Regions from separate parts of the Pseudomonas sp. GW821-FHT07E12 genome, predicted to be linked through region 2. Evidence: predicted binding sites of a transcription regulator. Region 2 holds the regulator's gene; each other region holds the start of a gene.
What was found. Region 2 encodes sigma-54, which starts transcription at its own class of promoters, with help from an activator protein. Its sites were predicted from a motif close to ANTGGCATNNANNTTGCTNT; they were not measured.
Positions count from the first base shown of each region.

Region 1: a site for sigma-54 is predicted at 3,813-3,832, ahead of flgB (flagellar basal body rod protein FlgB). Genes of this name have one in related genera too.
Region 3: a site for sigma-54 is predicted at 3,442-3,461, ahead of AC3WJE_RS12920 (pilin). Genes of this name have one in related genera too.

Region 1 covers NZ_JBYSVX010000001.1:168,333-178,225, forward strand. The annotation lists gene AC3WJE_RS00745 (ATP-binding protein) at 1-746, opposite strand, end outside; gene AC3WJE_RS00750 (hypothetical protein) at 805-1,131, opposite strand; gene flgM (flagellar biosynthesis anti-sigma factor FlgM) at 1,140-1,436, opposite strand; gene flgA (flagellar basal body P-ring formation chaperone FlgA) at 1,504-2,148, opposite strand; gene AC3WJE_RS00765 (chemotaxis protein) at 2,348-3,295, shown strand; gene AC3WJE_RS00770 (hypothetical protein) at 3,435-3,650, opposite strand; gene flgB (flagellar basal body rod protein FlgB) at 3,864-4,259, shown strand; gene flgC (flagellar basal body rod protein FlgC) at 4,271-4,678, shown strand; gene AC3WJE_RS00785 (flagellar hook assembly protein FlgD) at 4,699-5,394, shown strand; gene flgE (flagellar hook protein FlgE) at 5,480-6,706, shown strand; gene AC3WJE_RS00795 (flagellar basal body rod protein FlgF) at 6,848-7,594, shown strand; gene flgG (flagellar basal-body rod protein FlgG) at 7,815-8,600, shown strand; gene flgH (flagellar basal body L-ring protein FlgH) at 8,612-9,307, shown strand; gene AC3WJE_RS00810 (flagellar basal body P-ring protein FlgI) at 9,378-9,893, shown strand, end outside.
Region 2 covers NZ_JBYSVX010000011.1:100,831-110,723, reverse strand. The annotation lists gene hprK (HPr(Ser) kinase/phosphatase) at 1-645, opposite strand, end outside; gene AC3WJE_RS08750 (PTS sugar transporter subunit IIA) at 642-1,100, opposite strand; gene hpf (ribosome hibernation-promoting factor, HPF/YfiA family) at 1,122-1,439, opposite strand; gene AC3WJE_RS08740 (RNA polymerase factor sigma-54) at 1,496-2,914, opposite strand; gene lptB (LPS export ABC transporter ATP-binding protein) at 2,956-3,675, opposite strand; gene lptA (lipopolysaccharide transport periplasmic protein LptA) at 3,675-4,235, opposite strand; gene lptC (LPS export ABC transporter periplasmic protein LptC) at 4,222-4,809, opposite strand; gene AC3WJE_RS08720 (KdsC family phosphatase) at 4,806-5,354, opposite strand; gene AC3WJE_RS08715 (KpsF/GutQ family sugar-phosphate isomerase) at 5,380-6,381, opposite strand; gene AC3WJE_RS08710 (BolA family protein) at 6,434-6,664, shown strand; gene murA (UDP-N-acetylglucosamine 1-carboxyvinyltransferase) at 6,790-8,064, shown strand; gene AC3WJE_RS08700 (hypothetical protein) at 8,061-8,384, shown strand; gene AC3WJE_RS08695 (TonB-dependent receptor) at 8,794-9,893, shown strand, end outside.
Region 3 covers NZ_JBYSVX010000021.1:40,396-50,288, forward strand. The annotation lists gene AC3WJE_RS12900 (sensor histidine kinase) at 1-185, shown strand, start outside; gene coaE (dephospho-CoA kinase) at 418-1,038, opposite strand; gene AC3WJE_RS12910 (prepilin peptidase) at 1,051-1,914, opposite strand; gene AC3WJE_RS12915 (type II secretion system F family protein) at 1,923-3,182, opposite strand; gene AC3WJE_RS12920 (pilin) at 3,562-3,972, shown strand; gene AC3WJE_RS12925 (pilin) at 4,077-4,472, shown strand; gene AC3WJE_RS12930 (hypothetical protein) at 4,554-6,425, shown strand; gene AC3WJE_RS12935 (tetratricopeptide repeat protein) at 6,473-8,287, shown strand; gene AC3WJE_RS12940 (ABC transporter ATP-binding protein) at 8,291-9,893, shown strand, end outside.

The DNA of each region.
Region 1 (9,893 bases), on a different contig from region 2:
TCCTTAAGATCACGCACGATCCGGGTCACCCGCTCGATGCCCTCGCGCGATTCGGCCATCAGCTGCGGCAGGTCACGACTGATGAAGTCGATGTCGGCGCGGTTGCGGATGTCGTCGATCTCCGGGATCAGCGCCTTCGGATCGGGCGCGCGCAGGGCGCGCTCATAGGCTTCGATCAGGGTGAACAGGCTGCGCAGGTATTCCTGCAGGCTGCCCAGGTTGGAGTGCACATAGCCGATCGGATTGTTGATCTCGTGCGCGACGCCGGCGGCGAGCTGGCCGATCGAGGCCATCTTCTCCGACTGCAGCAGCTTGTCCTGGGCACCGTTCAAGCGCATGTAGGCCTGGCGCAGCTCGGCGTGGCGTTGTTGCAGTTCGCGCTCGTAGTCCTGCTGCCCTTCCAGGTTGTGGAAGATCGACAGGTAGTGGCCGACACCCTTGTCCTCATGGAAGTACAGGTGCGTGATCACCACCCGCTCACCGACCGGCAGGCTGCCGCTCCAGTTGCCTTTGGCGCGGGCCTGGGCCAGCGCATCGGCGGGCAGGATCTGGGCGACGTGTTTTTCGAATTCGCTGCCGCTCCTGGCTTTCTCGTCGTCCAGTGCCTCACGTGCGACGGCGTTGGCGAAGACCAGCCGGCCATCGGCGCGGAACAGCACGATGCCTTCCAGCGTTCGCTCGCTGAAGGCACGCAAGGTGTTGGGGGATGGCAGCAGGGTCGAGTCGAAAAGCGGTGTGTCGGTCACAGTGCGAGATGGATGCAACGGTGCACGCACTATACGCCGGCCGTTCCGGCGGACGGAATCAGGCTACGGCGAGCGGGCGACTGGCCTGCAAGGTGTTGGACTGCCCGTTGGCGTCGTACGCCGGTGCGCTCTCGCTGCGGCCGAGGTGACGCAGGGCCCAGTTGACCTCGCGGCGGCGACGCGCCAGCAGGGCACCGTTGGCACGGTTGAACTCGGCCAGTTCGCGCAGGCGCTGTTGCTGGCCTTGCGGCACCGCGGTTTCCAGTTCGCGCAGGGCATCCAGCTTGGCCTGCACGGCCTGCATCAGCCCTTCGACATCGTGCTCGAGCAAAGCCCGGCGCTCACCGGCGAGGGCGTCGCTCAGGCGTTGCAGCGGCTCGCTCATGGCCTGGCTCATCCGGCGAGCTGCTGTTCCAGATTCTGCAGGCGGCTGGAGATGACGTCGGCGTTGACCTTGTAGCTGCCGTTCTGCAGGGAGTCCTTGACCGCCTGCACGCGACTGCTGTCCACCGCCGGCGCCTTGGCGAGGTTGCGCTGCAGGGCCTGCAGATTGGTGGCCTCCCCGGTCAGGCTGAGGCTGTCACTCGGGGTGGTGGCGGTGATCGCCGACCCCGCCGATGCAACCCTGCCGCTCGCACTGCTGCGCACGGTGGCGGCTGCAGGGAGATTGCCGTCGATTTTCTGGCTCATGACAGGTTGGGTCCTTTACGGTTCGCTGGGGTTAACGGCCATGGGCGGCCGAACTTTAGTGAATGTGTCAACGCGAAACGACTACTGCACCGCTGGCATCGACCGTTCCCTGGACGACGCGGCGCGAGGAAGCATTCTCTACCGATACCCGCTCGTCCTGCCCGGCATCGGACAGGGCGCGTCCGGTCATCCGCACTTCCAGTCCGTTGCGACGCGAGACCAGCTCCACGGTATCGCCACGCTTGACTAGCCGAGGTGAAACCACGTCGTTGGCCGACAGCAGCGTGCCGGCCGACAACACGCGCCGGGCGGTCTTGCCGACCGCATCGACCGGGTTGGCCAGTGCTGCGCCGGCGATACGCGACGCGTCGCGCTTCTCGATGCTGATATCGGCCAGGCTGATGGTTTCTCCAGCGGCGATGCCGCGATTGAGCACCAGCACGTCCTGGTTGCGCCGGACTTTGACCGGCACGAACAACCGCCAGCCGGCCGGTTGCGGGCAGGCCACCTCGACGGTGTTGCTGCCGGTGGGCTGGGCCTGCAGCGGTACCGGACACGCCGGCATGCGCAGCCCGGGATCCAGCGTGGCTTCGGCATCGGCGTTCGGCCCCACCGTGGACAGCGCCGCGGCACGGATCGAATCCACCGGCTGGAAGCCGTCGGCCCAGGCGGGGGCGGCCACCAGAAGGAGAATCAGCAGGATCGGGCGCATCGACGACTCCGGGACAACGGTTCGAGCGGACTTTCTGCAAGTGCTGTGCCGAAAGGGCCGGGATTGGGGATTCGGGATGGGGGATTCGTAAAAGCGACTCCTGGCCTCCGCAGCGCTTTTACGAATCCCGAATCCCCAATCCCGACTCCCTGTCTTTAAGAGCCTCAAGTTGCCCGCCGGACGTGTCGATAACGGTTGCATGTCCTATGACCTGCTCAACCGGATCGACCAGCGCACCCGCCTGGCCGGCCATAACCGACTGGCGCTGCTGCTGTTCCGGCTCGGCGGTCGTCAGCTTTTTGGCGTGAACGTGTTCAAGGTGCAGGAGGTGCTGCGTCGGCCGGGGTTGTTCCAGGTGCCGGGGCTGCCTTCCGAGTTCGCCGGCGTGGCCGATGTGCGCGGGCGGTCGGTGCCGGTGCTCGACCTGGGACTGGTGATCGGGCACCCCGAGCGCCGCACCTCGGAGGCCGAGGGCGATCCGGGCTATCTGGTGGTCGCCGAGTTCAATCGGTCGGTGCAGGGGTTCCTGGTCAGTGGCGTGGAGCGGATCGTCAACATCGCGGTGGAAGACATCCATCCGCCGCCGGAGCTGGGCGCCGAGGCCACCTACCTGACCGCGGTCACGCGCTTCCAGGGCGAGCTGATCCAGGTCATCGACGTGGAAAGCGTGCTGGCCGACATCGCCCAGGTCGAGACCGACATCCAGTTGGACCCGTCGCTGGTGCTCGATACCGCGGGCCGCCAGCTGCAGGTGCTGGTGGTCGACGATTCGCGCGTGGCGCGCCAGCAGATCCGCAGCGTGCTCGATCAGCTGGGTGTGGGCGGCACCCTGCTCTCGGATGGTCGCCAGGCACTGGACCACCTGCTGCAGGTGCTGGCATCCGGCGAGAGCCCGGCCGAGCGCTATGCCATGGTCATCTCCGACATCGAGATGCCGGCCATGGACGGCTACACGCTGACGACGGAAATCCGGCGCAACCCGGGGTTGGCGGATCTGTACGTGCTGCTGCACACCTCGCTGTCCGGCGTGTTCAACAACGCCATGGTCGAGCAGGTCGGCGCCAATGCGTTCGTCGCCAAGTACAGCGCGCACGAGCTGGCGGAATACGTACTTGCCCGGCTCAGAGTGGTGGCCGAGGCGGCCTGACGGCCTTATCGCTCGAAGTGTTGCGGCATTGTGCTTGCAACGGCCGGGGCAGCCAGGATCGATATGGGCGCCGTGGCGCAACCGGGCGCGCCGGGAAAATGACGCACTCTTCCCGTCAACGCTGCCGGCGATGGCTGATTCAGGCGAAAACGTCGACCAGTGAACCCAGCGCGGCATCGCCGGCCAGTGCGACCACGCCGGTGGTCAGGGGCAGCGAGCCGGTGGCCATGCCGGCCACGACGGCGACCTTGGCGATGTCCTTGAGGTCGCCGTTCAAGGCGCCGCGCGCGGTGTCGCGCATCGCGCGCCAACTTGCGCCGATGGTGTGATCTGCTACTGAGGAAATGATTCCCACAGCTTCTCTCCCGAAAATTAAAGCAACGCAATGCCGGATCCACCACATGGTCCACCCGGCTTCCGGACAGCAGGCCAAAGCAGCCTGCAAACAGTCCGAAAGGGATAGCGGCACGCCTCCGGGCGATCTTTAGCGCGACCTTCAGCCTGCCGATCCGGCATTTCTGGCACAAAGCTTGCCTGCACCCCTGCGAGCCATACCCCTGGGGGTGCCATGTCTTCCAACCCGATCTCGGCCTACTTCGGCGTCCACGGCGCCGCCCTGCCCCTGCGCGAGGAGCGGATGAAGCTCATCGCCAGCAATCTGACCAACGCCGACACGCCGGGCTACAAGGCCAAGGAGCTGAACTTCGATGCCGCGCTGCAGGCGTCGATGAGCCAGCAGGGCCCGCTCGCCACCACCGATGCCAGGCACGTCGCGATTCCCGAACAGGGGCCGAGTGCGTTCCTGTTCAACCGCCAGGGCGCCCAGCCCAGCCTGGACGGCAACACCGTCGACCCGGATCTCGAGCGCGCCGCCTACGGCCGCGCGGCACTGGAGTACCGGGCCTCGCTGTCCTTCCTCGAATCCAAGGTCAAGAACATGTTGACCGCGATCACCGGCCAGTAAGGGGTACTGCGATGAGCAACCTCCCGATCTTCGACGTCGCCGGCTCGGCCTTGCAGGCCCAGTCGGTGCGCCTGAGCACGATTGCCTCGAACCTGGCCAATGCCGATTCGGTGGCCTCCACGCCCGAACAGGCCTACCGGCCGATCGAGCCGATCTTCCAGGCCCAGCCCAACCGCGAGGATTCCAGCCTCACCGGGGTGAAGGTCAAGGAGATCGCGCAGAGCAACGTGCCGGCCATCAAGCGCTACGAGCCGGGCCATCCGCTCGCCGATGGCGATGGCTACGTCTACGCACCGGATGTCGATCCGGTCGCGCAGATGGTCAACCTGATCTCCGCCTCGCGCAGCTACCAGGCCGGCGTGGAAATGCTCAACACCGCCAAGGACCTGGCCCTCGCCACCCTGACCATGGGCCGCTGAGGCGCCCCGGAGAAACCACGATGTCCGCGATTTCCATGGATTCGCTTTCCAGCCTGGGCCTGACTGCCGGCGGCAAGAAGACCGCGATCGAACGTCAGAAGGTCGATGACAAGGCGCAGAAGGACAAGCTCGGCCAGGCCGACTTCCTGATGATGATGACCCAGCAGTTGAAGAACCAGGACCCGCTCAATCCGATGGACAACGGCGCGTTCCTGGCGCAGTTGGCACAGATTTCCACGGTGCAGGGCCTGGGCGATCTCAACAAGAAGGCCGACCAGTTCCTCAGTGTCAACGGCACCGACCAGGCGCTGCGTGGTGCGGCGCTGATCGGGCATCAGGTGGAGGTGCCGGGTGGTTCGCTCTCGCTGAGTGCGGATGGCAGCGCCACCGCCTCGGCCACGGCTTCCGGCCCCGGACCGGTCAATGTGGTGGTGCAGGACAGTGCCGGCAATCCGGTGCGGGCGCTGACGCTTGCCGATGGCGGCGCCGGCCCGCGTCGCATCGATTGGGACGGCAAGGACACCGCGGGCAATCGCCTGCCCGCCGGTGACTACCGCTTCTCCGCAAGCCAGGCCGGTCCTGACGGCAAGCCGGTTTCGCTGGACACCTATGGCAACGCCAAGGTCGAGAGCGTCAGCCTCGACAAGGACGGCGCCACCCTCAACCTCGCCGGTGGCCAGACCGTGCCGTTGGCCAAGGTACTGCGCATCAGCTAGTGCTCCAGCCGTCGTCCCGCTGTTGCGGGAGTGACGGGAAAACGCCCTTCCGAACCACGGCTGTCACTTCCTTCGAGGAACCATCATGGGTTTCAACACTTCTCTCTCCGGTCTGCGCGCCAGCAACAGCGACCTCAATGTGACGTCCAACAACATCGCCAATTCCGCGACCACCGGCTTCAAGGAGTCACGCGCGGAGTTTGCCGACATCTTCATGGGCAGCACCTACGGTGTCGCCAACAACGCGACCGGCAGTGGCGTGCGCGTGGCCGACATCGCCCAGCAGTTCAAGCAGGGCAACATCGACAACACCGAGAACACGCTGGACGTGGCGATCTCCGGTGAAGGCTTCTTCAACCTGTCCAACAACGGCAACACGCTGTACACGCGCTCGGGCAACTTCCAGATGGACAAGGAAGGCAACGTGGTCTCGCCGGAGGGCTACAACCTGAAGGTGTTCGCCCCCAGCGAGGACGGCACCACGGTCAGCACTTCCACGATGAAGAACCTGCAGCTGACCACCACCGACAGCGCGCCCAATCCGACCAGTGCGGTGGGCGCCAACGTGACCCTGCCCGCCAATTCCAGCGCGCCGACGGTCGCCACGTTCGATCCGAGCGATACCAACAGCTACAACTACTCGACCTCGCTGACCGTGTATGACTCGTTGGGCGTGTCGCATGTGATGTCGCTGTACTACGTCAAGACCGGCAACGCCAACGAATGGCAGCAGCACGCCTATATCGACGGGACCTCGGTCAGCGCCACGCCGACCACGCTGCAGTATTCGGACAATGGCACGCTGGTGTCGCCGACCGACGGCAAGATCGCGCTGGACAGCTACACGCCTTCCAACGGTGCCGGCACGCTGGCGATCACGCTGGACCTGGCCAAGTCCTCGCAGTACGGCGAGTCGTTCTCAGTCAACAACTTGAACCAGGACGGCTACGCCGCCGGCCGCCTGTCGAAGTTCGAGATCGCCCAGGACGGCATGGTCTATGCCAACTACAGCAACGGCAACAAGGTGCTGCTTGGGCAGATCGCGCTGACCAACTTCAACAACAAGCAGGGCCTGGCGCCGCAGGGCAACAACTGCTGGACCGCGACCGCCGCCGCTGGAACGCCGCGTACCGGCGCCCCCGGCAGCTCGAACTTCGGCAATGTGCAGTCCGGCGCGCTGGAAGCCTCGACGGTCGATCTGACCGAGCAGTTGGTGAACATGATCGTGGCGCAGCGCAACTTCCAGGCCAACGCCAAGATGATCACCACGCAGGATGAGTTGACCCAGACCGTGATCAATATCAACCGTTGATCTGTGTAGCCGTCATTCCCGCGAAATCGGGAATCCATGGACGTAGATCTGGCGAGAAAGCAACGTCCCTGGATTCCCGCTTTCGCGGGAATGACGAACAAGAAAATCCTTTTAGCCGCTTGAACCCGGGAGTTTCCCTCGATGGACAAGGCCGCCTATGTTGCGATGACCGGAGCCAGCGCCACGTTGCAGGCGCAGACGGCGGTTTCGCACAACCTGGCCAATGCCGACACCGCCGGTTTCAAGGAGGCGTTGGCGAATACGCAGGCCTTCCGTGTAACCGGGCCGGGTTATGCCTCGCGCTACGCCACCATCCTCGGCGACACCGGTTTCAACGCCCAGCCCGGTCCGCAGCAGGTCACCGGTAATCCGCTCGATGTCTCGCTGGCGCAGGACACCTGGCTGGCGGTGCAGTCCAAGGATGGCCAGGAGGGCTACACGCGTGCCGGCAACCTGCAGCTGACCCCGAACGGCCAGTTGCTATCGGGCAGCCGCCCGTTGCTGGACGACAACGGCGTGCCGGTGACGGTGCCGCCACACGAATCGATGGAGATCGGCAATGACGGCACGATCTCGATCGTGCCGCAGGGCCAAGGCCCGCAATCGATGGCGATCATCGGCCGTTTGCGTACCGTCACCGCCGGGCAGCAGCAACTCGTGCGCGGACTGGACGGCCTGATGCGCAACGCCGAACCGCGCACACCGCTGCCGCGTGCCGCAGGCGATGTGTTGAGTACCGGCATGGTGGAAGGCAGCAACGTCGATCCCGCCGCCGCGCTGGTGCAGATGATCCAGCTGCAGCGCCAGTTCGAGATGCAGGTGAAGGTCGTCAAGAGCAGCGACGAGAACGCACAGTCGGCCAATACCTTGCTGCGTCTGAATGGCTAAAAGGCCGGGATTGGGGATTCGGGATTAGGGATTCGTAGGAGCGGCTTCAGCCGCGATGGGCTTCCGCGTGAAAGCCCATCGCGGCTGAAGCCGCTCCTACGTCGTGTGCCTGCTTTTTACGCATCCCCAATCCCAAATCCCCAATCCCACGCCTTTAGGCACACCCTTTGCATGGTGATGGGCAACGGCGTAAACCCGACGCCGCATCGAGGAATACGTCATGAATCAGGCTTTGTGGGTCGCCAAGACCGGACTGGATGCGCAGCAGACGCGCATGTCCGTGGTTTCCAACAACCTGGCCAACGCGAATACCACCGGCTTCAAGAGCGATCGCGCCAGTTTCGAGGATCTGCTCTATCACCAGGTGCGTCAGCCCGGTGGTTCCAGTTCGCAGCAGACCACGCTGCCGACCGGTCTGCAGCTCGGTACCGGTACGCGTGTGGTGGCGACGTCCAAGGACTTCCAACAGGGCAGCCAGCAGCAGACCGGCAACGCGATGGACGTGATGATCAACGGGCGCGGCTTCTTCGAAGTGCAGTTGCCCGATGGCACCTCCGCCTACACGCGCGATGGCACCTTCCACGTCAACGCCGAAGGCCAGGTCGTCACCAACAGTGGCTACCAGTTGCAGCCCGGCATCCAGATTCCCGAAGGCGCGCAGAGCGTCACCATCGGCAGCGATGGCACGGTCAGCGTGCAGATTGCCGGTACTGCGGCCGCTACCGAAGTCGGCACGATCAGCCTCACCGATTTCATCAATCCCGCCGGCCTGCAGGCCAAGGGCCAGAACCTTTACGTGGAAACCACCGCTTCCGGTCCGGCGCAGAACGGCACCGCGGGCCTGGATGGCCTGGGCAGCATCGTCCAGGGCGCGCTGGAAGGCTCCAACGTCAATGTGGTCGAGCAACTGGTCAGCATGATCGAAACCCAGCGTGCCTACGAGATGAACGCCAAGGCGATCTCGACCACCGATTCGATGCTCGGCTATCTGAACAACAACACCTGAGGCCTTGTTCCATGAAGACCTGTCGCCTGGCGCTGTGCGCCCTCGCCTGCTCATTCCTGCTCAGCGGTTGCCTCAGCATTCCGCTGCTGTCGATGGGGGGATCGAAGAAGGACGATGCGGAGCTGCCACAGACGGCGGTCGAGTACGCACCCACGGCGGGCGCGATCTATCGCGAAGGTGCGCCGGGGCGCATGAATCTGTACTCGGACCATCGCGCGCGTGACGTCGGCGACCTGCTGACGATCGTGTTGAGCGAGACCACCGCCGCACAGACCAAGGCGGCCACCACGACCAAGAAGGACTCCAAGATCGACATGGCCAATCCGACCATCGCCGGCAAGAGCCCGACCTTCCGTGGTCGCGAGATCCTCAACAACGAGATCGATGCCAACCGCGACTTCAACGGCACCGGCGACAGCAGCCAGAGCAACAGCCTCAACGGCAACCTCACCGTCACGGTGATCCGTCGCCTGGCCAACGGCAATCTGGTGGTGCGCGGACAGAAGAACCTGCGCCTGAACCAGGGCAACGAGTTCGTGGAGGTCGAGGGTGTGGTGCGGGAGGTCGATATCAGCCGCGAGAACACCGTGGCTTCCAGCCTGGTGGCCGATGCGCGCATCTCCTACAACGGGCGCGGCACGCTCTCGCAGAGCAACCAGATGGGCGCGCTGGCGCGCTTCTTCAATTCTCCGTTGTATCCGTACTGAGGAAGCGAGGTAGGCCATGGGTACCGCCCGTTCACATGACATGTCAGCCATCCGGGCACTTGCCGGTGGCATGCTTCCGGGCCTGGGACGGCTGTTCTGCGCGATCGCGCTGGTCGGCGTTTTCCTGGCACCGGCGCACGCCGAGCGCGTCAAGGATCTGGCGCAGGTCGGCGGTGTGCGCAACAACCCGCTGGTCGGTTACGGCCTGGTGGTGGGGTTGGACGGTACCGGCGACCGCACCAGCCAGACCCCGTTCACCGTGCAGAGCCTGCGCAACCTGCTCAACGAGCTGGGCGTCAACGTGCCGTCCAACGTCAATCCGCAGTTGAAGAACGTGGCGGCGGTGGCGATCCATGCCGATCTTCCGGCGTTCGCCAAGCCCGGCCAACCGATCGACGTGACGGTGTCCTCGATCGGCAACTCGGTGTCGCTGCGCGGCGGCACGCTGCTGATGGCACCGCTGAAGGGCGCCGACGGTCAGGTGTACGCGATCGCGCAGGGCAACCTGGTGGTCGGCGGCTTCGGTGCCGAAGGCAAGGATGGTTCGCGCATCTCGGTGAACGTGCCTAGTGCCGGTCGGATTCCC
Region 2 (9,893 bases):
GTTCAGCACACCCAGGCCGCGCACTTCCAGCAGGTCCTGCAGCAGCTCGGGGCAGGTGCCATCGAGCACGTCCGGGGCGATCTGGGTGAATTCTGGCGCGTCGTCGGCGACAAGCCGATGACCGCGGCTGAGCAGTTCCAGTGCCAGCTCGCTCTTGCCCGAACCCGCTTCGCCGGTGATCAGCACGCCGATCGAGTAGATCTCCATGAACACGCCGTGCAGCGTGACCCGTGGCGCCAGCGTGCGCGCCAGGTGGTAGGACAGGTGGTTGAGCAGTTCATGGCCGCGCTTGGGTGAGACCCACAGCGGGATGTTGGCCTCGTCGGCGGCCGCGCGCAGGTCTTCCGGGCAGGCCTGGTTCTTGCTGATCACCAGCGCCAATGGGTGGTACTGGACGATCTTCTCGATCGTCTCCCAGCGCTGGCGCGAGTCGAGCGAATCCAGCCAGGTCAGCTCCTCGGTGCCGAGGATCTGCACCTTGTTCGGATAGATCGCGTTGAGGTAGCCGGCCAGCGATGGTCGGCGCGCGTTGGTGCCGCCGGCCTCCAGCTCGCGGCTCTCGCCCTTCTGGCCGGCGAGCCAGCGCAGGCTCAGCTTCTCGCGCTGCTGGTCGAACAGTTCGCGGGCGGTGATGCTGGTATTCATGCGGCGCTGGCCTGGGGCGGAGTGTGGGTGGAAAGCAGTTTCAGCAGCGCGGCCTCGTCGGGCGCCTGGCGCAGCCCGTCGCGGAAGGCCGGATCGGAGAAATGCTCGGCCAGCTCCGATAGCAGCACCAGGTGCTCGTGGGTGTAGTGGCCGGGGACGGCCATCGCAAACAGCAGGTCGACCGGTTCGGCGCCGCCGAAGTCGATCGGCTGTTGCAGCCGGATCAATGCGCCGCGTGGTTCGCTCAGGCAGGGGCAGCGCCCGTGCGGGATGGCGATCCCATGGCCGATCGCGGTGCTGCAGAGCGCTTCGCGCTCGCGCAGGCTGGAAAGCAGTTCTTCGCTGCCCGCCTGGCGGCAGGCCAACAGGTCGGCCGCCAGATTCAATACGCTTTCGCGGTCGGCGGCCGGCGACACCACGGTGCGCACGGCCGCCATCAGCTGAGTCAGGAGCATGCTGGGATCAGGCAGGACGGATCAGGCCTGATTGTCGCGCACCTCGCGGGCGTGGTGGTCCTGTTTCTTTTCCTTGTGCTTGAGTACCAGGCGGTCGAGCTTGTCGGCGAGCAGGTCGATGGCGGCGTACATGGTCGGCGCACTGGCGTCGGCATGCAGCGTTCGTCCGGGAAGATTGACGGTGGCGACGACGTGGTGGTCGGGTTTCTTCAGCGCCAGCTGGGTGCGGACTTCGCAGTGCTGGTCAAAATGCCGCTGCAGGCGTTGCAGCTTGGTCTCCACGTATTCGCGCAGGGCGGGGGTGACTTCAACTTGCTGGCCATACGTCTCGATACGCATCGGATACCTCCATTGGTTCGGTGGGCCAATGAACTTCCCGTCGCCGACGGAGGGTGTCAGGCGATCCGTACTCTCTCGTGGGAGGCGGAAATGTTCATGGCCTCACGATACTTCGCCACGGTGCGGCGCGCTACTGGCACGCCGGAGGTTTTCAGCAGATCAGCCAGCTTGGCGTCAGATAACGGCTTGCGCGGGTTTTCGGCCTCGATCAGGCGCCGGATCATTGCCTGAATGGCCGTGCTGGAGGCTTCGCCGCCGCTGTCGGTATCGATGCCGGAGGCGAAGAAGGCACGCAGCGGGATGGTTCCACGCGGGGTGCGCACGTACTTGCGGGCGATCGCCCGGGAAATGGTCGATTCGTGCAGCCCCAGTTCGCCGGCGATCTCGCGCAGGGTCAGCGGCCGCAGTGCCTGCTCGCCGAACTCCAGGAACCCGGCCTGCTCCTTGAGCAGGCAGCGCACTACCCGCAGCAAGGTCTCGCCGCGTGCCTCCAGGCCTTTCAGCAGCCAGCGCGCTTCCTGCAGGTGGCTGCGCAGGTAGCCGGCATCGGCTTCGCCGCAGCGGCGGATCATCTGCTCATAGCCGCGGTGGATGGTGATCTTCGGTTGCGAACGGCCAGCGAGGGCCGCCCGCCAGACGCCGCGCTGGCGCCAGATCACGCAATCGGGCGTCACATAGGTGTCGGCGGCCAGTTCGCCGATCTGCTTGCCGGGGCGCGGATCGAGCGAGCGCACCAGCTGTACGGCCTGTTCGACCTCGTCGAGTGGGCGCTTCAGCTCCTGGGCCAGGCCGGGAATGCCGACGCGTGGCAGCCGGTCGAGCGGGCCGGCGACGATCTGCCGCGCCAACTCGCGCCCGGGCGTGTCGGCGGGGAGTACGTCCAACTGCAGTGTCAGGCATTCGCCGAGTGTGCGTGCGGCCACGCCGACCGGGTCGAAGCGCTGGATCTGGTGCAGTACCGCGAGGATTTCGTCCTCGTCGGCGCGGAACTCGGCGGCGAGTGTCTCGGTGATCGTTGCGATCGGTTCGCGCAGGTAACCGTCGTCTTCGAGCGCGTCGATCAGCGCTGCACCGATGCGGCGGTCGCGCGCGGACAGGTGGCTGAGATGCAACTGCCAGAGCAGATGGTCGGGCAGTGTTTCCGGTTCGACCACGCGCTCGGCCGCGCTGCCCTGATCGTCATCGTCATGGCCGCCAGACGTGGCGGTCCAGGCGGTTTCGTCGGGCAGCCACTCTTCGTCGCGGCTCTCCTCCTGCTGGGAGGCGGTCTCGGCATCGCGACCGGGCTCGGAGGTGTCGCGATCCAGTGAGGGCGCGGCGTCCTCGATCCACTCCAGCAGCGGGTTGGTCTCCACCGCTTCGGCGATTTCCAGCTCCAGCTCGGCGGCGGACATCTGCAGCAAGCGGATGGCCTGACGCAACTGCGGCGTCATGACCAACTGTTGCCCCATCGATGTCTGCAGCCGTGCCTTCATGTCGGACCCGTGTGGTGGAACGCCGGGCGACAGCCGCGGGGCTAGAGCCGGAAGGTCTCTCCCAGATAGACGCGGCGCACGTCCGGATTGGCGAGGATGTCGTCCGGCGACCCCTGCGCGAGGACAGCACCCTCGGCGAGGATATACGCGCGGTCACAGATTCCCAAGGTTTCACGCACGTTGTGGTCGGTGATGAGCACGCCGATGCCGCGTTCCTTGAGGTGGGTGACGATGCGCTGGATCTCGCCGACCGAGATCGGATCGACGCCGGCGAACGGTTCGTCCAGCAGCATCAGCCGCGGCCGTGCCGCCAGCGCGCGCGCGATCTCCACGCGTCGGCGCTCGCCGCCGGACAGGCTGGCGCCGAGCTGTTCGGCGACGTGGCCGATCTGCAGTTCGTCCAGCAGCGAGGACAGTTCCTTTTCGCGGGCGCTGTCGTTGAGATCGTCGCGCAGCTCCAGTACCAGGCGGATGTTGTCGGCCACGCTGAGCTTGCGGAACACCGACGGTTCCTGCGGCAGGTAGCCGACGCCGAGCTTGGCGCGCCGGTACATCGGCTCGCCGGTGATGTCGCGGCCGTCCAGCTCGATGCGGCCGGCATCGGCCTCGACCAGCCCGACGATCATGTAGAAGCAGGTGGTCTTGCCGGCGCCGTTGGGGCCGAGCAGGCCGACCACCTCGCCGGCTTCCAGCGACAGAGCGAACTCGCGCACCACTTCACGCTGCTTGTAGCGCTTGCGCAGGCCGGTGGCGACCAGCATCAGTTCTTCTCCTGCTTGGTGGCTGCCGGCGCGGCCGGTTTGGGCGTGGTCGCTGGCGTGGTCGTGGCCGGCTTGGTCTTGGGCTGGATCACGGTGCGCACGCGCGAGCCGTCGCCGCCGCTCTGCATGTCGCCGGTCTTGGTGTTGTAGACCATGCGCTGGCCGACGTTGGTGCCCTTGACCGATTCAACGTAGTAGTTGCCGGTCAGGATCACGGTGTCCTGGCTGACTTGGTACTCGATGTTGTCGGCGCGTCCGTGCATCCAGGTGTCGTCGTCGAGCTGCTGTTTCAGCGTCGCCTGCTTGCCGGTCAGGAAAATCCGGTCGGCCTGGCCGTCCTTCTGGAAGATGTCGGCGGTGTCGGCATGGATCTCCAGGGTGCCCTGGATGATCACCACGTCGCCGGTGTAACGCACTTTGCCGTTGTCGCCGAGCATGCTGCCGCTCTGGTTGGCGGCATCGATGGTCATCGGCAGGTCACGGTCGGTCGTCTTGGCGAAGGCGACCGTGGGCAGCGCCAACGCGAGCAGCGCAAGCAACGCGAGCCTAGCGGGCGACATTCTTGGCGGCATTCGGTTCATAACGGGTCTTGACCTGTGAAAGGAGCTGGTACTGCTGGGACTTGAGGTCGGCTTCGAAGCCGACACCGGTCTGCATGATACCGGGCCGGGTCATGGTCACCAGCGCGGCGGTCTTGGCCAGGTTCTGCTTCGGGAACACGTCCAGGCTCTCGGTACGGAACGTGGTCGGCGCAATACCACTGGTGGTAGGGCTGTCGCCCATCACGTTCTCGCGCATGCGCAGTTCCTCGCCCTTGGGACTGAGCCAGCCGGTCTTGGAGCGCAGCGTCCATTCCTGGTCGTTGTTGTCCGGGATCAGGAACAGCGGCGTGGTGATGTGCGAGATCAGGTCGACACGATCGCGATGCATCTCCGGGGCGCGCAAGGTCACCGATACCTTGCCGGTGTCCTTGTCGAGCGCGGCCATCTCGAAGTTGTACAGCACGTAGTCCACGCCGTTGTCTTCCACGGTGGCGTCGGGTGCACGCTCGTGCTGGCGCCATGCCGACCAGCCGGTCAGGATCGCGGCGGCCAGCAGTACCCAGCCGAGGACGCTGCGCCAGCTCATGCTCATGCGGAGAACCTCGCGATCACGGCATCGACCTTGTCCTGCGCGGCCAGCAGCACGTCGCAGACCTCGCGCGCGGCACCTTCGCCACCCCGGGCACGGGTATGCCATTGCACGCGCTCGGCGATCCAGGGATGTGCGTTGGCCGGGGCGACCGGCAGGCCCACCGCCAGCAGCGCCGGCAGATCGGGCAGGTCGTCGCCCATGAACAGTACGTCTTCGATGGCGATGCCGTGGTCACGGCACAGGGCTTCCACCGCCAGGCGCTTGTTCTTCACGCCGATCTGCACGTGCAGGCCCAGGTCCTGGCCACGCTTCTCGGCGGACAGGCTGGGGCGCGCGGTGATCAGGGCGACGTGGATGCCGGCGGTTTCCAGTTGCTTGAGTCCCTGGCCGTCGAGCACGCTGAAGGCCTTGCTCTCGTTGCCGGCATGGTCGTAGTACAGGCGGCCGTCGGTCAGCGTGCCGTCCACGTCGAAACACGCCAGGCGGATCCGTGCGGCGCGGGTGACGAGGTCGGGGGCTAGGTGTTGCAGTGGCGAGTAGGGCATCGGGCTATCCATGGCGGTCATGGGGTTAGACCACCTTGGCGCGCAATAGATCGTGAATGTTGAGCGCGCCGACCGCGCGCTGGCGCTCGTCGACCACGATCAGGCCGTTGATCTTGTAGGCCTCCATCAGCCGGGCTGCCTCGGCGGCCAGCTGATCGGCGCCGATGGTGCGCGGATTGCGCGTCATCACCTCGACGATGCGGGTGTTGCGTACGTCGATGTCGCTATCCAGGGCGCGGCGCAGGTCGCCGTCGGTGAACAGGCCGAGCAGGGTGCCGTCGGCATCGACGATCGTGGTCATGCCCAGACGCTTGCGGCTCATCTCGACCAGTGCCTCGCTGAGGCTGGCGTCCTCGCGCACGCTTGGCAGATCGTCGCCACCGTGCATCACATCGGTGATGTGCAGCAGCAGGCGGCGTCCGAGGCTGCCGGCCGGGTGCGAGCGGGCGAAGTCGTCGGCGGTGAAGCCGCGCGCGTCCAGCAGCGCCACCGCGAGTGCGTCGCCCATCGCCAGCGAGGCGGTGGTGCTGGAGGTCGGGGCCAGTTCCAGCGGGCAGGCTTCGACCGGAATGCTCACGTCCAAGTGCGCATCGGCGGCCTGGGCCAGTGTGGAGGTCGGACGCCCGGTCATCGCGATGATCGGGTTGCCCTGGCGCTTGAGCACCGGCAGCAGCGTGAGGATTTCGTCGGATTCGCCCGAGTAGGACAGCGCCAGCACCACGTCGGCCTCGGTGATCATGCCCAGGTCGCCATGGCCGGCCTCGCCGGGGTGGACGAAGAACGCCGGGGTGCCGGTCGAGGCCAGCGTGGCGGCGATCTTGCGGGCGATGTGGCCGGATTTGCCCATGCCGATCGCGACCACACGACCGCGGCAGCTCAGGATCAGGCGGCAGGCCGCTGCGAATTCTGCGCCGATGCGCTCGCCCACGGTGGCGAGCGCGCCCCGCTCGATCTCGACCACGCGGCGGCCGCTGGCGACCAGATCGGCGTCGTGGACGGTATCGAGGGACAGGGGCGACACGGCCATGCGGGACCCGGACGGAGAGTAGAATGGTCGCTCATTTTATTAGGAAAGCCCGTTGGACGCCGAAACCATCCGTAAACTCATCGAGACCGGCCTGCCGCAAGCCCGCGCCGAGGTGCAGGGCGAGGACGGGGTGCATTTCGAGGCGACCGTGGTCTGTGAAGCATTCCGCGGCCGGCTGCCGCTGGCCCGGCACCGGATGGTGTACGCCACGCTTGGCGAGCTGATGGGCGGGGCGATCCACGCGCTGCAGCTGAAGACCATCACGCCTGACGAGGCCCCCTGATTCCGCCCCCTTTCTGAATCCCTGTAGGAGCGGCTTCAGCCGCGATAGGGCTTTACCGGCATAGCCCCATCGCGGCTGAAGCCGCTCCTACGCAAAGCCACATTTCCGGATATCTCGCAAAGAACATGGCAAAGATCGTAGTGACCGGCGGCAAGCCGCTGCATGGTGAAGTCAACATTTCCGGCGCCAAGAACGCGGTGCTGCCCATCCTCTGCGCGACCTTGCTGGCCGATGCGCCGGTGGAGATCACCAACGTGCCGCACCTGCACGACGTGATCACCACGGTCAAGCTGCTGAGCGAGCTGGGCGCCGAGGTCAGCCTCGACGAAGGCACGCTCTCCAGGGGCAGCTCGATCACCGTCGATCCGCGCACCGTCAACCAGCATGTGGCGCCCTACGAGCTGGTCAAGACCATGCGCGCTTCGATCTTGGTGCTGGGGCCGTTGCTGGCCCGGCATGGCGCGGCTGAAGTCTCGCTGCCGGGTGGCTGCGCGATCGGTTCGCGCCCGGTCGACCAGCACATCAAGGGGCTGCAGGCGCTGGGCGCGGAGATCGTGGTCGAGAACGGCTACATCAAGGCTTCCAGCAACGGCCGCCTGAAGGGCGGGCGCTATGTGTTCGACATGGTCAGCGTCACCGGTACCGAGAACGTGCTGATGGCGGCGGTGCTGGCCGACGGCACCACGGTGCTGGAGAACGCGGCGATGGAGCCCGAGGTGGTGGATCTGGCCGAGTGCCTGGCCGCGCTCGGCGCGAAGATCCAGGGTGCGGGCACCTCGCGGATCGTGATCGAGGGCGTGGAGCGGTTGAGCGGCGGTCGCCACGCGGTGCTGCCGGATCGCATCGAGACCGGCACGTTCCTGGTCGCAGCGGCGATGACCGGCGGCAGCATCACCGTGCGGCGCGCGCGTCCGCAGACGCTCGATGCGGTGCTGGAAAAGCTCAAGGAGGCTGGCGCCGTGCTGACCTGCACCGATGATGTGATCACGCTCGACATGCAGGGCCGGCGCCCGCGTGCGGTCAACCTGACGACCGCACCGTACCCGGCGTTCCCGACCGACATGCAGGCGCAGTTCATGGCGCTCAACTGCGTGGCCGAAGGCGTGGGCGTGATCAACGAGACGATCTTCGAAAACCGCTTCATGCACGTCAACGAGCTGATGCGGCTGGGCGCGAACATCCAGGTCGAAGGCCACACCGCGATCGTGCAGGGTGTGGAGCGGCTGGGCGGCGCGCCGGTGATGGCCACCGATCTGCGCGCTTCCGCATCGCTGATCCTGGCTGGTCTGGTCGCCGACGGCGAGACCACGATCGACCGCATCTACCACCTGGACCGTGGTTACGAAAACATCGAGGAGAAGCTGGGGGCGCTGGGCGCGACCATCCGGCGCATCGCATGATCCTGCGCGGCCGCTTCACCGCACGCCGCAAGGCGCTGGCGGTCATCATGCTGGTGGTGCTGTCGTGGCTGGGCTACGCCTGGTACGCGGGCATGGCGATCACCCAGGGCGTCGAATTCCGCGACATGGACTGGAATGGCGACGGCGTGGCCAGTCGCAGCGAGATCGCGCAGTCGTTCTATGCGGTGGCGGTGAAGAAGACAGTCGAAGGCAATCGCCACTGCAACACCTTCTATTGGCGCAGCAGCGGCCAGCAGATCCGGGTCGACTGCCGCACCGTGTTCAAGCAGGAGCCGGCTGGCGAGGCCAAGCCCAAGTAACGCACGGCGCTCCATCGGCACAAACAAAAACCGCGGTGCAAGCCGCGGTTTTTGTTTGTCCGGAGATCGTTCGGGGTTCATGAGGCTGAAGCCGGGCTGTATGTGGGGGCGGGATCGAGGCTTTTTCGTGCCTGACCGTTCACGCGGCTGACACATGCATGGTGTGGCGAAAGCGGCGCCACCGTTGGTTTTCGTATTCGTGCTGGCAAGCCCACGTTGCATGCCGTTGTCGATGCATGGCGTCGGGATGTGATGGGGCGATTGCGTGTGTCGTGTGGACGAAACGGCTGAACGAATCGTTCGCTTAGATTCCGCTAAGCCTTGGTGCAAGTTTCGTTAATTCGGAATGCGCCGGGCAACGTCATCAGTGCATGCGCGCTGCCGTCCCATCAGCCAAGAAGCCAGCTTAATGATCCTTTCTTCCTACAAACACGCCACGGTGAAGCGCACCGCGCTGGCCGTGGTATTGGGCCTGTGCCTGTCGCAGATGACCGCGCTGGCCCAGAGTACCGCCGGCGACATCGTCGGCAGCGCCACCTATGCCGAAGGCGCGCAGATCCAGATCAAGAACACCGATTCAGGTATCGCGCGCAGCATCGCGCTCGGCAGCGACGGCAAGTTCCGTATTCCGGCATTGCCGACCGGCAACTATGAAGTGAGTCTGGTGGAGGGCGGCAGTGTCGTCGCCACGCGCCAGGTGCAGGTGCTGGCAGGGCAGACAGTGCAGGCCAACCTGGATGCGCAAGCCATGGACACGGTGGTCGTCAAGGCGCCGATGGTGGCGAGCGGCATCGACGTGAGCAGCGTCGAGTCCCGCACCACGTTCAGCGCCAAGCAGCTCGACGAATTGCCCGTGCCGCGCGACGTGAGCAGCGTTGCCCGACTGACTCCGGGCACCACGCAGGGCAGTGGCTACTTCGGCAACCTGAACTCGTTCGGTGGTGCGTCGGTGGCGGAGAACAGCTACTACGTCAACGGCATGAACGTCACCAACTCGTACGACTATCTGTCGTTCAGCGAGGTGCCGTGGCAGGCGATCGACCAGCTCGATGTGCAGACCGGCGGCTACGGCGCCGAGTACGGCTTCTCCACCGGTGGCGTCACCAGCGTCAACATCAAGCGCGGTACCAACGAGTGGCATGGTGGCGTCAGCATCGATTCCAGTCCGGACGCCCTGCGTGCTCATCTGGACGACGAGTACTTCCGCAACGGCAACCTGTTCCGCGCGCTGAGCAAGAACAAGACCAACCAGAACGTCTATACGATCTGGGAAGGTGGCCCGCTGATCCAGGACAAGCTCTTCATCTTCGTGCTGGGATCGCTGGACAGGAAGACGGGCTCCAGCTGGGGAGGGCGCTCGTCCTCCAGCAGTACCTCGTCGACGATGTATGACTACGACACCACCAAGCCATACAAGCTGGTCAAGCTGGACTGGTATCCCAACGATACCAATCACCTTGAATTCACTGGCTTCGACAACAGCAGTCGTACCACTTACGACTATTACAA
Region 3 (9,893 bases), on a different contig from region 2:
AGCTGTTCCAGCGTGGTTACCGCGGCACCTATGCCGGGCATTCCCAGGGCGGCGGCATTGGCCTGTCGATCGTCAGCCGGCTCTGCGACCTGTACGGCTGGCAGGTGAGCGTGCGGCCCGGCAAGGAGCGCGGTGTGGTGGCGGTTTTGGGCTTCGGGGAGGCCCGCGTCGCGGCTTCGTCGTAGGAAAGGAGCTTGGCGAGGCGGCGTGTTTCATTCCCCGCGACATCCGCCACCTGGAATTTTTGGCTCACGTCATCACGGATGCCATGAATCGTAGGAGCGGCTTCAGCCGCGATGTGGCTTTCTCGGTAAAGCCTCATCGCGGCTGAAGCCGCTCCTGCGGTTGACGTGGATCTGTAAACACCCGAAGCAAAGACGCTCTGGCTAGAGTGAGGCGCGCGGGATGCGGATGGCCTTATTGCAGGCCCTTCAGCTGTGCCAGTTCCCGATAATGACGGTCCAGCGCAGCGACGTGCCGTTCAAGCTCGTCGGGGTTCCCGTCGTTGACGATCACCTCATCGGCCAAGGTGAGGCGCTGTTCGCGGCTGGCCTGGGCGCTGATCATGCGTTCGGCGAGTGTGTCATCGATGCCGTCCCGGAGCATCAGTCGCTCACGTTGCAGTGCCACCGGCGCATCGACGAGCAGGATGCGATCCAGCCAGGGATAGCCGATGCGTCCACCTGCTTCGGTCAGCAGCGGAATCGCGGCGATGACATAGGGGCCGGGGGCGGCCTGGCAGGCCTGCCGCAGGCGCATCCGGATTTCCGGATGGGTGATTGCTTCCAGTTCGCGGCGCAGTGCCTGATCGGCGAATACCAGCTCGCGCAGAGCACGTCGGTCCAGGCGGCCATCGGCCTGCAGGATGCTGGCGCCGAAACGCTCTGCGATCCGGGACAGCACAGGGCCGGGTTCGACGACTTCGCGGGCTATTACATCGGCATCCACCACCGTGGCACCGTACGCTTCGAAACGACGTCCGACCTCGCTCTTGCCTGACGCGATCCCCCCCGTGAGCCCGACGATAAAGTCGCTCATGGAAACCGCAGGTCAGGCCAGCCCGGCAAGCCGCAGATAACGGCCGACGATCAGATCACCCCAGAAGAACACGATCCAGCCGGCAATCGCCAGATACGGCCCGAACGGGATCGGCGTGGCGCGATCGCGGCCCTTGGATGCCAGCCAGATCGAGCCAAGCACTGCGCCAACCAGCGAAGAAATCAGGATGATCGGCAGGATGCCCTTGAGCCCGCACCAGGCCCCCAGCGCCGCCAACAGCTTGAAATCGCCATGCCCCATGCCTTCCTTGCCGGTGAGCTGCTTGAACAGCCACCAGACCATCCACAGCGACACATAGCCGACCGCCGCGCCCAACAGCGCGGGCTTGGCGTGCATGTACAGGTTGTCCATCGATCCGACCAGACCGAGCCACATCAATGGCAAGGTCAGTTGATCAGGCAGCAACCGGGTACGCAGGTCGATACCGGAAAGCGCGACCAGGAAACAGCTGAAGACAATCGCCCCGAACCCCTGCCAGCCGAAGCCGAAGCGCCACACGCTGGCAACCACCAGCAGCGAGGTCAGCAGTTCAACCAGCGGGTACTGGATCGAGATCGGCGCATGGCAATGCCGGCACTTGCCGCCCTGGATCACCCAGCTGACCAGAGGAATGTTCTCGTACCAGCTCAGGCGATGCTTGCAGTGTGGGCAATGCGAAGGCTCGACCACGATCCCGGGCGGCGGCGGCTCATAGATATCCGGCTCATCCAGGATCTCGCGCGCATCGCGCTTCCATTGCCACTCCATACGGCGCGGCAGGCGCAGGATCACCACATTGAGGAAACTGCCCAAGAGCAGTCCCAGCCCGGCCGCGGCGGGAAAGCCGAGGCCGGGATGCTGGTCGAGAAATGCCATCTAACTATTTATCCGACGACGGAGGCAAGCTTGAAGATCGGCAGGTACATACCGATGACCATGCCGCCGACGATGGTACCAATGAATACCATGACCAGTGGCTCGATCAGGCTGCTCAATGCGTCCACCGCGTTGTTGACTTCCTGCTCGAAGTACTCCGCGACCTTGAAGAGCATTGCATCTAAAGCGCCGGCTTCTTCACCGATGGCGGTCATCTGAACCACCATGTGCGGGAATAGACCTACCTGCTTCATTGCCATGTTGACAGGGTATCCAACCGAGACGTCGTCCCGCATGCGTAGGACAGCATGCTCGTAGACAGAGTTGCCAGTGGCGCCGGCTACGATGCCTAGTGCTTCGACCAAGGGAACGCCAGCGCGGAACGTCACAGCCGTGGTTCGAGCAAATCGTGCCACGGCACTGTTGTGCATGATCTGGCCGATTACCGGAAACTTCAGGATCAGACGGTCCAAGCCATGTTGCATGGATGGAGAGCGTTTGTAGGCGAAGATGAAGCCGGTGATGGTACCCGCCAGCAGCAGCAGCAGCAGCCACCACCAAGCCACCATGAAGCGGGATGCGGCGACAATGAGCTGAGTGAAGGCTGGCAGTTCGGCGCCGAAGCCCTTGAACACGTCCTCGAACTGCGGGACAACCCAGATCAACAGGATCGAGCTGACCAGCATGGCGACCGCGATCACCATGGCAGGGTAGAACAGGGCCTTCTTGATCTTGCCCTTTAGTGTTTCGATGTTCTCTTTGTAAGAAGCCACGGTCTCAAGCACAGTTTCCAGTACGCCTGCGCCTTCGCCTGCTTTGACCAGGTTGCGATAAAGCTCGTCGAACTGGACAGGGTGCTTGCTGATGGCCTCATACAGAGAAGAGCCTCCCTCAATGTCGGCACGGATCTGGCCGACCATCTTCTTCATGCGGGGATTCTTGTGCCCGCTACCGATGATTTCCAGTGATCCCACGATCGGGACACCTGACTTCATCATCGTAGCCATCTGGCGGCTGAAAAAAGCGATGTCCTTCGGGCTGATCTTGCTGCCGCTCGCGCCAAATAATGGCTTGGGTTTGGGCTTGACAACGCCGGGCGTAATGCCTTGCTTGCGTAGTTCGGCACGCAGCAGATTTGCGCTCCTGGCTGGCTGCTCTCCCTTCATTTTCACGCCACGCTTGTCAGTCCCCTCCCAGACAAACGGCGACATCATATTGGTGTCGCGGGACACCGGCTGACTCTTGATGGCACCACGGCTTGCAGACATATATGCTCCCCTCCGGCCTTCCCCGGGCTGGAATTGCCGCATGGTAGCGGGTTCTTGAATGTGTGGCACCTCCCCAACGGGCAAGCGTGCTGCGCGTCACGCTACATTTTTAGCTTAGATGAGAGTGACCATTTGCGTCACATTCTGCCGCCCAGGGGCTTGGGGGCGTTTGCGTCTCAAAAGCAGTAGATAGGGGCTTCCAATCCAAGAGGATGCTGCGCATCATCTGCGTCGGGGAGTAGTGGGGGAAGTGCCGGGATTTGGCGCGTAATCTGCTATGTGTACCAGTGCATGTCGCTCCATCGAGGGTGGCTGGGTCGCCTGGACACCCGACTCGAGTATCAACTTCGTTTCAAACCAAACCTCTAGGGGATGTCTCATGAAGAAGCAGCAAGGCTTCACGCTGATCGAACTGATGATCGTGGTCGCGATCATCGCCATCTTGGCCGCTATTGCGCTGCCGATGTATCAGGACTATGTGGCCCGCTCGCAGGTCACTGCTGGCTTGGCTGATATCCGTGGTGGTGTGACTGCATTTGAAGAAACCATTCAGCGCGGCAGCACCGGTACGGCGACGACCGACTCTGTCGGTCTGCAGAGCTCCACTGCCCGTTGCGGCGTTTCCGTAACGGGTGCTTTCAGCGACACCAGTAACCAGACGATCGTTTGTGCGCTGAAGGGCAATCCAAAGGTCAGCGGTTCGAATGTTACGCTGACGCGTGGTACTTCGGGTAACTGGAAATGCAGCTCGAGTGTTGCGGACAAGTACAAGCCTACCGGCTGCACCTGATCCTCATTGGGGATCCGTAGCATTCGGCGGGAGCCCCGGTCATGGCCGGGGCTCCTTAGTTCTCGGGGATGTGCTCTCGACAGGGGGGAGGGGGCATGCGGAGTATGAAGGGCTTCACGCTGATTGAGCTGATGATCGTGGTCGCGATCATCGCCATCTTGGCTGCCATCGCGCTGCCGATGTATCAGGATTACGTAGCCCGCTCACAGGTCACTGCGGGGCTGGCTGATATTGCCCCTGGCCGGGCTACCTTCGAGGCCAAGCTAATCGCAGAGGGCGAGACATCGTTCGATGTCGGCGACATCGGCCTGAAGACCTCAACTGCGCGTTGTAGCCTGATCAGCATGGACTCGTCGGATACGGGCTACATCGCCTGTGAGCTTAATGGCAATCCGCAGGTGAGCGGCAAAACCTTGCAGCTCAATCGTACGTCCAGTGGTATATGGAGTTGTGATGCCAGTGCGGTGGACGAAAAATATCGGCCGGATGGGTGTAGCTAATAAGCATCCACTCCGGTATTGGGGTGCCTTCGCCGAGCATAGGGAAGGCGTTGTTATACCTCTTTTTTTCATGCCGGTTTCATGACCTCACGACTTCGACAGGCAGCCCTATGGTTGCTCCTGCTGGCCTTGACTGCAACGGTGTTTTGGCCCGGCATGCATGGCGATTTCATCTTCGACGACTATCCCAATATCGTCACCAATCCGCGTGTCCACCTGCAGACACTGAATTGGCCAGGCATCGAGATGGCGTTGAGTGGTTATGAGCCCGGCAGCATCGGCCGGCCGCTGGCGACGATGAGTTTCGCGCTGGACTACTACGTTGCAGGCAAACAACCCTATCTCTATAAGTTGACCAGCCTGGGCGTGCATCTGCTCAATGCAGTGCTGGTATACCTGCTACTGTCGAGATTGTTGGCTCTGGCCGAAGTTGGCCGCTGGGGCCGTTATGCGCCCTGGGCCATCGCGCTGCTGTGGGCGGTGCATCCACTGCAGGTGTCTACCGTGTTGTACGTGGTGCAGCGCATGGAGATGCTGGCGCTGAGCTTCATTCTGCTGGGCCTGCTTGTCTATCTGCATGCGCGTACCGCTGACATTTGCGAACGCCGACAGTGGATCTGGCTGGCGGTTTCCTGGCTGCTAGGTGCACTGGGGCTGTTGGCGAAGGAGACGGCAGCATTGTTCCCTTGCTTCGCTCTGGTACTGGAATTGACGGTACTGGGCTTTCGCGCACCGCCGTTGACTTCACGATTGCTGCGTTGGGGGTATGCAGTTGGACTTGTCGTTGGTCTAGCTATATTTCTCGGTTGGATCTTGCCGACCTATCTGGCGCCGCATGCCTTCGATGGGCGCGACTTCAGTGTTGGCCAGCGTCTGCTGAGCCAGTTGCGGGTGCTGCCGCTGTACCTTGGCCAGATCCTGCTGCCGTTGCCAAGCTTGATGACGTTCTACTACGACAACTACCCGGTCTCGATCGGACTGCTGTCGCCGCCGACCACTTTGTTCGGCGGGTTGTTGCTGGCAGCGCTACTGATCAGTGCTGTCACGCTGCGTCGACGGATGCCTATATTCAGCCTTGGCGTGCTCTGGTTTTTTGCTGCGCACCTGCTGACCAGCAACGTGTTCAATCTGGAGTTGGTGTTCGAGCATCGCAATTATTTTGCGGTGCTGGGGGTGTTGCTGGCGGTAGCCGATTTGTTACGCCGGATTCCGGTGTCACAGGATTCATGCATAAAGGCAGTTATCGTCGGGATAGTGATCCTGGCCTTTGGTGGTATGGCGACGATCCGAGCGGCGGTTTGGGGCGATCCGCTGCATATGGCGATGGACTTGGTGGACAAGAATCCCGATTCACCGCGTGCGGCCAGTGATTTAGCGACGTTGTATGTGGGTATGTCCGGGGGGAATCCACGCTCGCCGTTCTACGATTTTGGCAGGCGTGAGTTCCTCCGTGCTGCTGCGCTCCCTGGTGCATCCGCGTTACCGGAGCAGGGCTTGATCATCATGGCAGCCACTACCGGAGAGCCGACCGATCCGGTCTGGTGGGGCGGAATGCTGCGCAAACTTGCGTCCCAGCCTGTTTCCGTGCAGCAGAACCTAGCGGTCAGTGGGCTGATCCGGCCACTCAACGAAGGCTTGCCGATCGATCCGCGCAGGGTGGTGGACGCAGGGTTGATCCTGGCAAGGCGCAATGGCCTGTCTCCCGAAGTTCTGGCTCAGTTGGGCGACGTGGCGATCAACGATCTGACTGACATGCCCGCTGCCAATCTGCTGTTTACCAAGGCGGTCGAGCGCACGCATGGCAACAAAACCTACGCATTGCAACTCTTGACGGTGCTGGAGCGAGATGGGCACGTCGAGCAGGCTGTCATCGTCAGGCAGGAAGGTATGAGACTTGGCTATTGGTCGGCGAATGGTGTGGCAACGATGAATAGTGAGTCCACCTCGCCATGATTGCTATGCGAAAGGAGGGGGGGCTGTTGGTAGGTTGGATTTGCCTCGTGCTGCTCGTCGTTGCGATTGTGTATTGGCCAGTGCTCGAGGCCGGCTTCGTTTGGGATGATCTGATCGATTTTCAGGATATGGCCTGGTTACGTCATGGCCAAGCATGGCTCGACTATGTTTTTCGCGGCTTCAATGGCTGGCAGATCTATTTCCGCCCGCTGGTGGTGGCGCTGTTCACGCTGGAAGTGCGATTGGGAGATGGCCAGCCCGGACCGATGCATGCGGTATCGTTGGGAATACACCTGATCAACGTCGCATTGGTGATGTTGCTGGCCCGGTTGATTACCCGGCGTCAGCAATGTCCGGCTCCTGCGGTGGTTGTTGCGCTGGCTGGATTGGCCTTCGGTCTGCACCCGATCCTGGTCGAGACGGTGACTTGGATCGGTTGCCAGTTCGATCTAGTGCAGACCTTATGCACCTTGGCAGGGTTGTGCCTGGCCATGTGGTTGCGACAACGTTGGTGGCGTGCAGGGGCTGTTGGGTTGTGCTTCCTGTTGGCGGCCCTCACCAAGGAATCGGCGGTTTGCTTCCCTATACTGCTGGTCATCCTGGATTGGCTGGATCCGGCCTATGACGGGCAGGGGGGGGCGCTTCGACGGTTGGCCAGGATGTTTCGGGAACGTTGGCCTAGCTATGCTGCGATCCTGCTCGCAGGGGTGGGGTATCTATCGCTTAGGCACTGGGCGCTGGGTAGCCAAGTGGTTGCCGGTTTCTTGGTACCTATGCCGCCGTTGGCAGAGTATCTGCATCGGAGCAGTTTCCTGTTCCTGCGCTATTGGCAAATGATGCTGGGTGTCGTCGTCGGGTTGAGTCCGATTCATCCTTGGGATGCGTTCACGTTCGGTCGCCCGCTGGCGACGGTGGTGTGGCATTGCGCGCTGGTCATCGGAATCTTGGGATGGGCACTCTGGGCGTTGCTGGGGCGGCGTTCGCTGACCGCCGCGCTGGTAGTGGTGGCCAGTATCTGTCTAGTGCCGGTCATGCAGCTACTGCCTACTCGATTCGACGATAGCCTGTACCATGATCGCTATGCCACTACCGCGTTGTCGCTGGTATGCAGCCTGCTGCCGGCGGTACTCGGGGGGCTGCCTGCATGGCTTGCTGGCAAACGACTATTCGTTGTTGGCAGCGGATTATTGGCGCTAGTTTGGCTGGCTGGGGCAGTGATGAACGTGCGCGTTACGCTGCCTTTGTGGTCGGATAACGTGAAACTGTGGGAATGGGCGGCAATGAAGTATCCGCAGGATAGCGTTGCCCAGAACAATCGGTTGAGTGCCTACATTTCCATTGGAGAGATAGCGAAGGCTTTCGCCGTGGTCAGGTATCTGGCCGATCATAATATCGCTTGTGACAACTGCGTGCTGAACGCGGCCCTCCTTGCATTGCGCGAAGGAGACAACGAATCGGCAAACACATTGCTTGGACGGATCGAGAACTCGCCGAGTCTTCAGGATGGGCAGATGCGACTGTTTTATTTGCGTAACCGGGGGCAATTGGCGTTGCAGACGAATCATCCAGCCGAGGCAGAAAAATATTTGCGGCAAGCCATCGTTCTCGAGCCCATGGAATACAACGTCCGTTTCCTGCTGGCCCTTAGTTTGGCGAAACAGGGGCGGCATGAAGGGGCCGAGCAAGAAGGGCTGCTTGCGGTTGAGATGGCACCGTCCTACAAGGAAAAGCAAGGCATCCGACAAACGTTGGAGCAGATGCTGCCTACGTCTGGTAAAAGCGCCCAGCACGATGAGGGAGCGCTAGAGCGAGATGGGCACTCTATCGAGCCAGGGCCCTATTCCCGCTCCGAGTCTCTATAGATCATGCTCGCAGACCTGCCCAGGATCTGGTCGCTCTTCACTGCGCCGGAAAAACGCAAGGCGGTGGTGATGCTGCTGCTGGTAATAGGAATGGCGATCGCTGAGACGCTGGGGGTGCTGTCGATCATGCCATTCCTGTCGGTGCTGGGGCGGTCGGCGATAATCCATGAGAATCCGTTGCTGCGTTCGCTCTATGAGCGTTCCGGCGTCCACGATACGCGCGGTTTCATACTCGTGCTCGGTGTTGCTTCCATCGTTAGTGTGGTTGCGTCATCGGCGTTCAAGACAGTGACCTTGCACGTATTGAACCGCTTCGTGCATCTGGAGCGGCATTCGATCAGTTCACGACTGCTGTCGCACTATCTGCATCAGCCCTACGAATTCTTCCTGGCCCGCAATTCGTCGATCCTCGGCAAGAACGTGCTGTCCGAGGTCGACCAGTTGTTGTTCGATCTGATCCACCCGCTGTCGCAATTGGTTGCGCAGGGTACGGTAGTTGCGGCGATGGCATTGTTGATCTTCTGCTACGACCCGTCGACCGCAGTCTGCATTGTCGCCGCACTGGGTCTGCTGTACGGCGTCATCTACGGTTTGGTGCGCAGGCGTTTGGCACTGATTGGTAGCGAGTTGCAAGTGGCGAATGGCCGGCGCTATCAGGCCGCCAACGAGGCGCTGGGCGGCATCAAGGACGTGAAGATCACTCATTCGGCATCGGCGTACGAAGGGCAATTCGATGCGGCATCGAGGCTTTATTCGCGCCACATGGCGACCAACGACACGCTCAGCCAGTCGCCGCTGTATCTGGTCGAAGCGACCGGCTACAGCATGCTGATTGTTGTCGCATTGGTGTTGTTGCTGCGTACGAACGATATCGCCCATGTATTGCCAGCATTGGGTCTGTATGGATTCGCTGCGTATCGGATGCTGCCGGCGGCGCAGATTATGTATCGTGGCTTCGCCAAACTACGCATATCGTCGTCGGCGCTGCGATCCATCCACGATGACCTGACGCTGCCGGACGAGCCGGTAGTTACGACCACGTCAGTACTGGCACCGCTGCGAGAAATTCGGCTGCAGGGTATTCGCTATGCCTATCCTTCCGCGCCAGAAAAATGGATATTTGATGGCTTTGACCTGGTCGTTCCCGCCAATACCAGCGTCGGTATCATCGGCAAGAGCGGTGCTGGCAAGAGCACACTGATGGACTTGCTGCTGGGACTGCTTCGCCCCAATGAGGGGATGTTGAGCGTCGATGGCGTGGAGATCGATGCCAGCAATATTGCGGCTTGGCAGCGTGCCATCGGCTACGTACCTCAGCACATCTTTCTTGCCGATGCCAGCGTGGCTCAGAACATTGCTTTCGGTGTAAGGAAAGAAAGGATCGACATGAAGGCTGTCGAGCGCGCGGCGCGTTCCGCGCAAATCCACGAGTTCGTCGTCGGCGAGCTTGTGCAAGGATACGATACCGAGATTGGCGAGCGCGGCATACGGCTTTCAGGTGGGCAGCGCCAGCGTCTCGGGATAGCCAGGGCGCTGTATCGAGACCCCCCCGTGCTGTTCATGGACGAAGCCACAAGTGCGCTTGACATGCAGACAGAGGAAAGTC